Regions from separate parts of the Mesorhizobium sp. M0898 genome, predicted to be linked through region 2. Evidence: riboswitches for the same ligand, from Rfam matches in the RefSeq annotation. Region 2 holds a riboswitch; each other region holds the start of a gene.
The links. Region 2 has a riboswitch for cobalamin ahead of metE (5-methyltetrahydropteroyltriglutamate--homocysteine S-methyltransferase). Riboswitches for the same ligand answer to the same signal wherever they lie in the genome.

Region 1: linked by a shared signal. The riboswitch ahead of NKH90_RS02910 (DUF1636 family protein) and the one ahead of metE (5-methyltetrahydropteroyltriglutamate--homocysteine S-methyltransferase) in region 2 are both predicted to bind cobalamin.
Region 3: linked by a shared signal. The riboswitch ahead of NKH90_RS02730 (CbtB domain-containing protein) and the one ahead of metE (5-methyltetrahydropteroyltriglutamate--homocysteine S-methyltransferase) in region 2 are both predicted to bind cobalamin.

Annotation. Positions count from the first base shown of each region.
Region 1 is NZ_JAMYOE010000001.1:592,404-595,670, forward strand. Features, by position in the region: gene NKH90_RS02905 (winged helix-turn-helix domain-containing protein) at 82-1,281, shown strand; cobalamin riboswitch at 1,311-1,514, shown strand; gene NKH90_RS02910 (DUF1636 family protein) at 1,553-1,987, shown strand; gene cobW (cobalamin biosynthesis protein CobW) at 1,984-3,024, shown strand; gene NKH90_RS02920 (cobaltochelatase subunit CobN) at 3,043-3,267, shown strand, end outside.
Region 2 is NZ_JAMYOE010000036.1:56,020-59,286, forward strand. Features, by position in the region: gene metE (5-methyltetrahydropteroyltriglutamate--homocysteine S-methyltransferase) at 1-1,295, opposite strand, end outside; cobalamin riboswitch at 1,391-1,591, opposite strand; gene NKH90_RS27050 (hypothetical protein) at 2,147-2,401, shown strand; gene NKH90_RS27055 (helix-turn-helix transcriptional regulator) at 2,719-3,267, opposite strand, start outside.
Region 3 is NZ_JAMYOE010000001.1:556,544-559,810, reverse strand. Features, by position in the region: gene NKH90_RS02740 (heparan-alpha-glucosaminide N-acetyltransferase) at 1-347, opposite strand, end outside; gene NKH90_RS02735 (SRPBCC family protein) at 566-940, opposite strand; cobalamin riboswitch at 1,082-1,278, shown strand; gene NKH90_RS02730 (CbtB domain-containing protein) at 1,315-1,494, shown strand; gene NKH90_RS02725 (CbtA family protein) at 1,510-2,292, shown strand; gene cobU (bifunctional adenosylcobinamide kinase/adenosylcobinamide-phosphate guanylyltransferase) at 2,285-2,806, shown strand; gene cobO (cob(I)yrinic acid a,c-diamide adenosyltransferase) at 2,808-3,267, shown strand, end outside.

The DNA.
Region 1 (3,267 bases), on a different contig from region 2:
TGGATGCCGCCAAAACCCTGCTAGCATGGCACGGAATCGCAGGTCATTTTCTCTGTCTAAAATCCTCCGGATGCCGCCTTCATGAAGGAAAAAATCTCGCTTGCCACGGCCCGCCGCATCGCGCTCGCGGCACAGGGATTCAATGACCCGCGACCCACCGGCACGCCTGACCGCCGGCATCTGGCCCGCGTGCTTGCCCGTACCGGCCTGCTGCAGATCGATTCCGTCAGCGCCGTGGTGCGCGCCCACTATATGCCGCTCTATTCGCGGCTTGGCCCCTACAAGCTGGCGCTGCTCGACGACGCCGCCGTAACGCGCAAGCGCATGGTCTTCGAATATTGGGCGCACGAAGCCTCCTTCTTGCCGGTCGAGACCTATCCGTTGATGCGCTGGCGCATGCAGCGGGCCGAGTGCGGCGACGAAATGTACAGCGGACTGGCCAAATGGGGCCGCGAGCACGCCGCCTATATCGAAGACATCTATCGCGAGGTCGCCGAACGAGGCCCGATCGCGGCGTCGGCTTTCGAAGGGCAGAAGGGTTCGGGCGGCTGGTGGGGCTGGAGCCATGCCAAGCACGCCTTCGAATGGCTGTTCTGGGCCGGCCGCATCACCACGGCGCATCGCCGCGGCTTCGAACGGTTCTACGATCTGCCGGAGCGCGTGCTGCCGCCAACAATACTGAGTCTGCCAACGCCCTCCACCGAAGACGCTCACCGCGAATTGCTGCGCATCTCGGCCCGCGCCCACGGCATCGCCACGGCAGGAGACCTGCGCGACTATTTCCGCCTCTCGCCCGCCGACATCAAGGGCCGCATCGAGGAGTTGGTCGAGGCCGGCGACCTGTTGCCGGTGAGCGTCGAAGGCTGGAACAAAACAGCCTATCTCCACAAGGACGCCCGTTTGCCGCGCAAGATCGAGGCGCGCGCCTTGCTCGCGCCGTTCGATCCTGTCGTCTTCGAGCGGTCGCGCACCGAGCGGTTGTTCGATTTCCACTACCGCATCGAGATCTACACGCCGGCCGAAAAGCGCCGGTATGGCTATTATGTGCTGCCATTCCTGCTCGGCGACAGCATCGTCGGGCGCGTTGACCTCAGGGCCGACCGCCCGGCCGGCGTACTGCGCGTCCATGCCGCCTATGCGGAGCCCGGCGCCTCGCTGCAAACCGCAGCCGAGCTTTTCGAAGAATTGAAGCAGATGCAGGGCTGGCTCGGCCTGGAACGCATCGAGGTGACCGCTGCCGGCGACCTCGGCCGGCCGCTCGCGGATATCGCCGCGCCATAGACGTGCGTTGACACGACTGCCCCCACAAGCCTAAATCCGTTCCAGACGGTCCCCTGCCCGCAACGGCAAGGGCCAAGAGGGAATGCGGTGCGAAATCTCGATTTCAAATCCGCGGCTGTCCCCGCAACTGTAAGCGACGAGCCAAGGCCGAAAACCACTGGGATGTTCCCGGGAAGGCGGCACCCAGGCGATGACCCGCGAGCCAGGAGACCTGCCGTCTAGGACATAAGAATCCGATCGCCTGGCGGGTTTTCCGGGCAAGGAGCCTGATTTGGAACGCGACAGCAGTTTTCCGGCTGAGACAGCGGATTTATTGTCCGGCCTTGGTGATTCCCCGGCCGGCGTTACCGTCATCGTCTGCTCGTCATGCCGTGACGAGACCGGTTCGGACGCTCATCCGCGCGCCGGCGAACTGCTCGCAGAGGACACGCGCCGCGCCGCTTCCAGCGAAAACATCAAAATCCGCACCGTCGAATGCCTCGGCAATTGCAAGCGCCGGCTCAGCGCGGCCATGCTGCGCGACGGCTGCTGGAGTTACGTCTTCGGTGATCTGACCACGACCAGCGGCGCCGATCTCGTCACCGGGGCAAAGCTGTTTGCCACCTCGACGGATGGGCTCATTCCTTGGCGCGGCCGTCCCGATTGCCTGAAGCGCGGCCTTGTTGCCCGCATCCCTCCCCTCGACCTTTTGAAGGACCTGACATGACCGCTGCCTCCCTTTCACGCGTTTCCTGCACCGTGGTCACCGGCTTTCTCGGCGCCGGCAAGACGACGTTGATCCGCCATTTGCTCGAAAACGCCAAAGGCAAGCGCCTGGCCATCATCGTCAACGAGTTCGGCGACATCGGCATCGACGGCGAGATTCTGAAGGGCTGCGCCATCGACACCTGCCCCGAGGAAAACATCGTCGAGCTGGCCAATGGTTGCATCTGCTGCACCGTCGCCGATGATTTCGTACCGGCGCTGGACCAGATCCTGTCGCTGACGCCGAGGGTCGACCACATCCTGATCGAGACATCCGGCCTCGCTTTGCCCAAGCCGCTGGTCCAGGCCTTCCAGTGGCCGTCGGTGAAAAGCCGCGTGACGGTGGACGGCGTCATTGCCGTGGTCGACGGACCGGCGCTGGCTGATGGCCGCGTAGCCAACGACATGGACGCCCTGCAGGCCCAGCGCGCGCAGGACGAGACGCTCGACCATGACGATCCGGTCGAGGAAGTGTTCGAAGACCAGCTCGCCTGCGCCGACCTGATCATCCTGTCGAAGAGCGACCTGATGGACGCAGCCGGCTCGGCCCGTGCCAATGCCGTCATCGGCAAGCACGTTGCGCGGGCGGTGAAGATCGTACCGACTTCGCAAGGCAAGGTCGACCCGTCGGTGCTGCTCGGCCTCGGCCTCGCCGTCGAGGACGACATCGAGAACCGCAAGACCCACCACGACGACGAGCTCGACCACGAACATGACGATTTTGACTCGTTCGTCATCGACATCGCGTCTGTGTCCAACCCGGACGAGCTCGCACAACGGGTCGCCACGGCGGCGGAGGAAGAAAACGTGTTGCGCGTCAAGGGTTTCGTCGAAGTCGGCGGCAAGCCGATGCGGCTCCTGCTGCAGGCCGTCGGTCCGCGCGTCAACCACTATTACGACCGCGCCTGGACCGCTGAAGACGACCGCCGCTCGCGCCTGGTCGTCATCGGCCTGAAAGGGCTGAACCGCCCGGCCATCGAGCGTATCCTCGCCGGCTGACCCCAGGTACGAGCCGCGATGCACATCCTCACCACCACATCCGCCTCGCTCGACGATCTCGCCGAGCCTGTCGATCTCAGGCAAACGCCTGCGGATGTCGTGGCGCTGTCCTTCACCGACAGCGACCTGGCCGGGCTGGCGGCGGCGTGGAGGGCAGATGCGCACCGCCTGCCGTCGATGCGGCTCGCCGCCTTGCGCGACCTGCGCCATCCGATGTCCGTCGACCTGTGGATCGACAGCGTC
Region 2 (3,267 bases):
CGCTTCATGCTGTCGTCAATGCTGGCGATCCGCCCCTCAACCAGCGGGTCATGGATCTTCGTGGATGTCACGCGAGTGGCGGCAGCCTCGGCAGACGCTTTCAACGCGCCTGCCACCGCATCCCTGCCTTGGGACAGGGCCCGGGCAAGCAACACCAACTCGTGGGTCTTCTGGGCCGCGAAGGCGAGCCACGACCTGATGTCCGCGTCGAGTTCCGTCTCCATGCGGAGGTCGATCGGCACATGCAGCATCGAGCAAGAAGGCGCGATCTCGACGCGGTCCAAGGGCCAGCCGGCGACGATCGGTTTGATGCGGTCGAGAATGGCGGGCAGGTTCGCACGCCAGACGTTGCGGCCATCGATCAAGCCAAGCGAGAGCACCAGATCCTTCGGTGCGAGCCGACCCACCGTTTCCAGCTGCCCGGGAGCGCGCACGAGATCAATATGCAGCCCGGCCAGGGGCAGAGAAACCGCGGTTTCGAGATTGTCTCCCAGCGGCCCGAAATAGGTAGCCAGCATGATCTTCAGCTCGGGCGCGGCTTTCGACAGCTGGCCATAGGCGAATTCGAACGCAGCTCGTTCGTTCGGGTTCAGATCGAGGACAAGCGCTGGCTCATCGATCTGCACCCAATCGGCGCCCGACAGCTTCAAGCTCCGCAGGAGTTGCTCGTAGACGGGCAGAAGCCGTGGTAGGAGCGCGATGGGATCGAAGCCTTCGGCAGGCGATTTAGCCAGCTTGAGGAAGGTGACCGGTCCAAGGATGACTGGGCGTGTGTGAATGCCGAGGGCTTTAGCCTCGAGGAAGTAATCAACCGGCTTCGTCGACGAAAGAGCGAACGTCTGATCATCGTCTAGTTCCGGCACAATGTAGTGATAGTTGGTGTCAAACCACTTGGTCATTTCCATCGCGGCTACGCCAGGCCGATGAGCCGCATGCTGGTGACCACCGTGCCCACAATCCTCCGTCTGACCTTGGTTGCCGCGCGCCATAGCGAAGTAGATGTCGAGTGGGACCTCGCCGCCATTCCAGCCGTAACGGGACGGAAGGGCGCCGACCATGGCTGCGGTGTCGAGCACATGGTCGTAAAGCGAGAAGTCGTTCGACGGGATTTTCGACACGCCGCGATCGCGTTGCTCCTCCCAGCTAGCGGCACGGAGCGCCTTCGCCGTCGTGAGAAGGTCGGCAGCGGACGATTTTCCGGACCAGTAGCTTTCAAGCGCGAATTTCAGTTCTCGCCGACGACCGAAGCGGGGCACGCCGAGCGTTGCTACAGGAATTTGCTGAGAGACAGTCATGCCAGACCCCGATGGTTGGGGCGTCGGTGACAAGGAAGGCGCTAGCAGGCCGGCACGAACGCCAGGCTGCAGCGGCCACCGAGACACCCCGCCCGTGGACGTAATTCGCCGTGGCAGGTCTCCTGGCTCGCGGGGTCATAGCCTCTACCCGTCTTCCCAAGGCTATTCGCCTCAGTGACATGAGTGGGGTTGGCTCGCCGCTAACAGTTGCGGGGGCAGCGCCGGCATCGCACCGGCTTCCCTCTTAGCTCCGCTGCGGCAGCGCCGTACGGAGAACCACGACGCGGGAGACAATTACAGCAGTTCGCTTCTCTGTCAACGCCGCATAAAGAAATGTTTATGTCGTTATGTTAAATTTCCGTTGGCATGTTCCAAAGGTCGCCTCGAAAGCGAAAACTGTGGAAGCCTTGAGCGGCCGGTAAATCAAAGCAATGACGCACGGCGCCCTTGTCCAGGAGGATAGGAGTTCGTCGGCTGCCGGCAGCAAACATACCGGCAAGCGCCGTGGTGCTGCTTAGCGCATCATGCGAACCACCTCGGCGTCGAACTTCGGCTCCGAGGTTCCGACCGCTTCGTTGGTGATCTGCTCGCGACCATATTCGGCTCAATGGCGAGGCTGTTGCCCATGTGGAAGCTGTTGGCCGTGATGCCCTCGGTGATATGACACAACGATTTCGGGGGGAGCACACCGAGGCCAGGCGCAGCGGCGTGTTGCGAAGTGATCGAGGCCAATGTCTCGAACTGCTTGTTCGCAGCCCACCGGCTCAAGGTAACCCGGCTCAAACCACCGGGCCAGCTCAAGTCCTGTCCAAATGAGGCCTGAGCGGCAAATCGTCGTGCACGCGCACGGTTTGGCGTTCGATCTTGTGATGCGTCTTGGGCGGACAATCGCCACGGTGCAGCGCGCAGAAGCGGTCCCCAATTGGGAAGCCGAGGGCGGTGAGGGCAAGCCAGCGCCACAGGCGGAAGGGGACTTTGACCTGTTTGCCCTGCTGGACCACAAGTTCGCGACACAGGGCCTCAAGGAGAAGACCAAGAGTGATTATGCGCGGGACCTCGCCAAATTCATCAAAAGCAGCGGGCAGTCAAAGTTCGGCGCCGATTGACATGGAGATAGCCATCGCGGCGGACCGCCCAGGCGGACCGCAAGCCGGAATACAACCGGGTGCAGGCGGCCAAGCTCGTCCACAAGATGGCGTCGGGCACACACCGGCGATGGGAGAGCGGACCGTGGAGTGCAGGAACTTCACGCCTATCCACGCTCCCGTGGACGTGTCCTGCGGCACATCGGCAGCGATATTGAGGAGGCAGTTGAGCTTCTGGTCGAGCACTCTTACCTGCCACTACCTACGCTTAACGTCATCTCGTACTGAAAACGCACCACGCAAGGTCGAGATGTAACATGCGCCCTTCGTGGATGGTTCTAAGCTTCCTCGGGCGCGGTCAATCTATGATAACGGTCGCTTGGAACCTCCATCACCGCGACGCGATCAAGGTTGGCGTATCGCGCTCGGTAGTAACCTTCTTCCTCCACTTCGGCGAAACTACACTGGGGAACGTCAAAGGTCGCAGCTTCCAATCCGAAGAAAGTCGTAGCGGTTTCTTCATCCAAGAAGTTCCACTCATCTTCTCCGTCGTCATATGTGACGCGAACATAGGAGGCCATGCGCACGGCTTCCTGATCACCCATCTCTGCGATGATGGCATCGCATTCTTTCTTCAGCTTTCCTGAAACCTCACCCTTATCCCAGTCATCCAAAGCCCGATAGATTTCTGGATGATAATACTCTGGCATCTCCTCTACATCGTCACCGATAAGCTCAATGGTGCGGACATATTGCGGATTTATCAAGAGTATTTTGTTGTCAAGGCTCCAACAATACAGCCATGGCCTGCTTGTGTTATTTCTACGCAGATTATGAAGTTCCTTCAACTGACGTAAAATCGATTCACGCGCCTTTTCATCGATAGG
Region 3 (3,267 bases), on a different contig from region 2:
AAGCCGTCGGGCGTGGCGATGCGGGTGACCAGCGATATTGCGAGCGCTGCCCCGGCAACCATGGCGAAGCGCTTCCAGAAGCCGGTCCAGCGGATTTTTTTGCCATGGGCGAGATAGAGGCTGATGCCGACCAGGAACAGGAAGCTCGAGGCGATGCAGCGCGCGTAGATTTTCCACCAGCCGAAGGCGGTGAGGCGGGGATCGGTGTAGCCGAAGAATTCGAGGTCCCAGGTGAAATGATAGCTCGCCATGGCAAGCAACGCGATGCCGCGTGCAATGTCGATAGCGGCGATGCGCTTCGACTTCGGTTGATCCTGAACGGCTGCGCTCGGCGTGTCGATGCTCATGGTCTCGCTGTCTTGGTTCAGCCCCGGCAAGACGACTATCACGGTTGCCACCGTCAAAAGAAGCAGGGCCTTGCGTCGTGTTGGCGCCGGTCGGCATCAGGGCTGCTTTAGGCCAGAGCCGGAAAGCCTTTGGCCGGCGTGCTGGCGTTCTTCGGCCTGGGCGCGGTTTTCGCGACGCTCGGGCTGCTGGCGGTGGCCTGCGGCTTCGTCACCTGGCGTTATCTGCCCAAATCGCTTTGATGTGCGAGCGCCGCATGGCGCTCGCACACCCAGTTGTGGAAGCGGTGCAAGTCGTATTCCTCGGGCATCAGCACGCCGGCCTTATGGCGCATCGAGCGCAGGCCCATCTGGTTGACCTCGCAGATATCAGCATCCTCCTCCAGCACCTGGGTACCGAACGCGACGATGTTGTCGATATCGGCGGCCGGATCGGCGAGCGCTTCGCGTCGCGGCAGACGAGCAGCCAGTTGCGATACCAGATGGCCTCGAGATCGCGCTGATAGGCCGCGATGTCCCAATAGGCTGTTGACGGCAGCGTCGGCTCGGGCCGCGTCAGGCCGTTGTAGGGATCGCTTGTTCGGGCTGGGTTGCATGCCCGGCTTCCTCTCCATCCGCCAGCCGACACCCGGCTGCGAAAATTGTCAATCGCGGCGCCGGCCAACCGGCTTGGCGAGGCGGCGCATTCGCCACACGATCCGGCGGAATTTGGTTTGCCGGGCGCGGCGATTCTGCCTATAGTCGCTGATGTCGTCGGTTCCGTTTGGAACCAAGAGGGAATGCGGTGAGGGCAAGTTGTTTGCCCAATGCCGTGGCTGCCCCCGCAACTGTGTGCGGTAGTCCTCTCCATATGCCACTGAAGGTTCGCCTTCGGGAAGGTGGGGAAGGGCGCTGATCCGCGAGCCAGGAGACCTGCCGGCGACAGGAAACTGACTTCTATGCCCTCGGGTGGAGGGCGAAAGGACAAGACATGAATACCGCTTCCGTTTCGCTCGGCGCTTCCGCCTCCTCGCAGTCGCGTCTCATGCAGCTGGCGCTTGCTGCATTCCTCGGCATTTTCGTCATGGGCTTTGTCGGCTTCTCGCATATCGATGCGGTCCACAATGCCGCGCACGACTATCGCCATTCGATGGGCTTTCCCTGCCACTGACAAGGGGCTGACATCATGACACTGTTTCGCAACGTCGTGTTCATCGCGGCGATCGCAGGGCTTGTGGCCGGCGTGGCTCTCGCCTGCATGCAAGCCTATGCCACGGTGCCGCTCATCCTGAAGGCGGAAGTCTACGAACAGGCCGGCGGCGGCCATGGCCATGCCGCGGCACCTGCGGCACCGGCCGAAAACGCCGCGGGCACGACGGCTATGAGCAGCGCCGCGCCGGCACCGGCTGAAGCAATGGCTCCGGCGGAAGACGAAGGCTGGGCGCCGGCCGACGGTTTCGAGCGCTTCGGCTTCAGCGTCGTTGCCAATATCGTCACCGGCATCGGCTTTGCGCTGGTCCTGGTTGCGGTTTCGGAATTCGCCGGCGGCATCGGCAATTGGCGCCAGGGCCTGTTCTGGGGGCTGGCCGGCTTTGCCGCGTTCACGCTGGCGCCGGGCCTCGGCCTGCCGCCGGAACTGCCGGCGATGCCGGCGGCCGACCTTGTCCAACGCCAGATATGGTGGTGGGCAACAGTGGTGGCGACAGCGGCCGGTCTCGGCCTTATCGTCTTCCGCAGATCGCTGCCGCTGGTGGCTCTTGCCGTGGCGTTGATCGTTGCGCCGCATATCGTCGGCGCGCCGCAGCCCGATAGCTTCGAGACGGCGATCCCGGAAGGCCTGCACCACCAGTTGGTGGTGGCGGTGACGCTGACCAATCTGGTGTTCTGGCTGGTGCTCGGCGCGGTCGTCGGCGTGGTGCGCGGACGCTTCACGGGCACGGCGACCAGCCTGCGCGATAGCTTTGCCTGACCGCGCTGCCGGGTCACTGACCCTGGTCATCGGCGGTGCCCGCTCCGGCAAGAGCGCGCATGCCGAGAGCCTGGTGACGGTCGGCCCGCCGCCTTGGAGCTATATCGCCACGGCGCAAGCCTATGACGACGAGATGCGCCAGCGCATCGCGCTGCACCGCTCGCGCCGCGGCGCCGGCTGGACGACCATCGATGCGCCGCTCGACCTTGCCGGCGCGATCGGAGCGCTGCCTGACGGCCAGCCGGTGCTGATCGATTGCCTGACGCTGTGGCTGACCAACCATATGCTGGCCGACCATGATGTCGAGGCCGAATGCCGGAGGCTGGCCGATGTGCTGTCGCGGCCGCGTGGGCCGTGGTTCGTGGTGTCCAACGAGGTCGGCCAGGGCATCGTGCCGGACAATGCGCTGGCAAGACGGTTTCGCGACGCCGCCGGCCGGCTGAACCAGGACGTCGCGGCTGTTGCCGGCACCGTGCTTTTGATGGTGGCGGGGCTGCCGCTCAAGGTGAAATGACATGGCTGATACTATCGATCCCAAGGACGAGGAACGCCACCGCGCCAAGATGGCCAAGCGCAAGGCGGTGCAGGACGCAGAGGTCGCGGCCAAGACGGTCGAGAAGGGGCTGCTGATCGTCAACACCGGACCGGGCAAGGGCAAGACCACGGCCGCCTTTGGGCTGGCACTCAGGATGCTCGGCTATGGCAAGCGCGTCGGCGTCGTTCAGTTCATCAAGGGCAAATGGCACACCGGCGAGAAGGACGCGTTTGCTAGTTTTGGGGATCGTGTCGTCTGGCACGCCATGGGCGAAGGCTTTACCTGGGAGACACAGGACCTGAAGCGCGACATCGCGGCGGCCGAGGCTGCCTGGGCGAAAGCGCTGGAGCTGATGGCCGAGCCGTCGATCAGCCTCGTGGTGCTCGACGAGCTGAACATCGCGCTGCGCTACGACTACCTCGATCTCGAAAAGGTGGTCG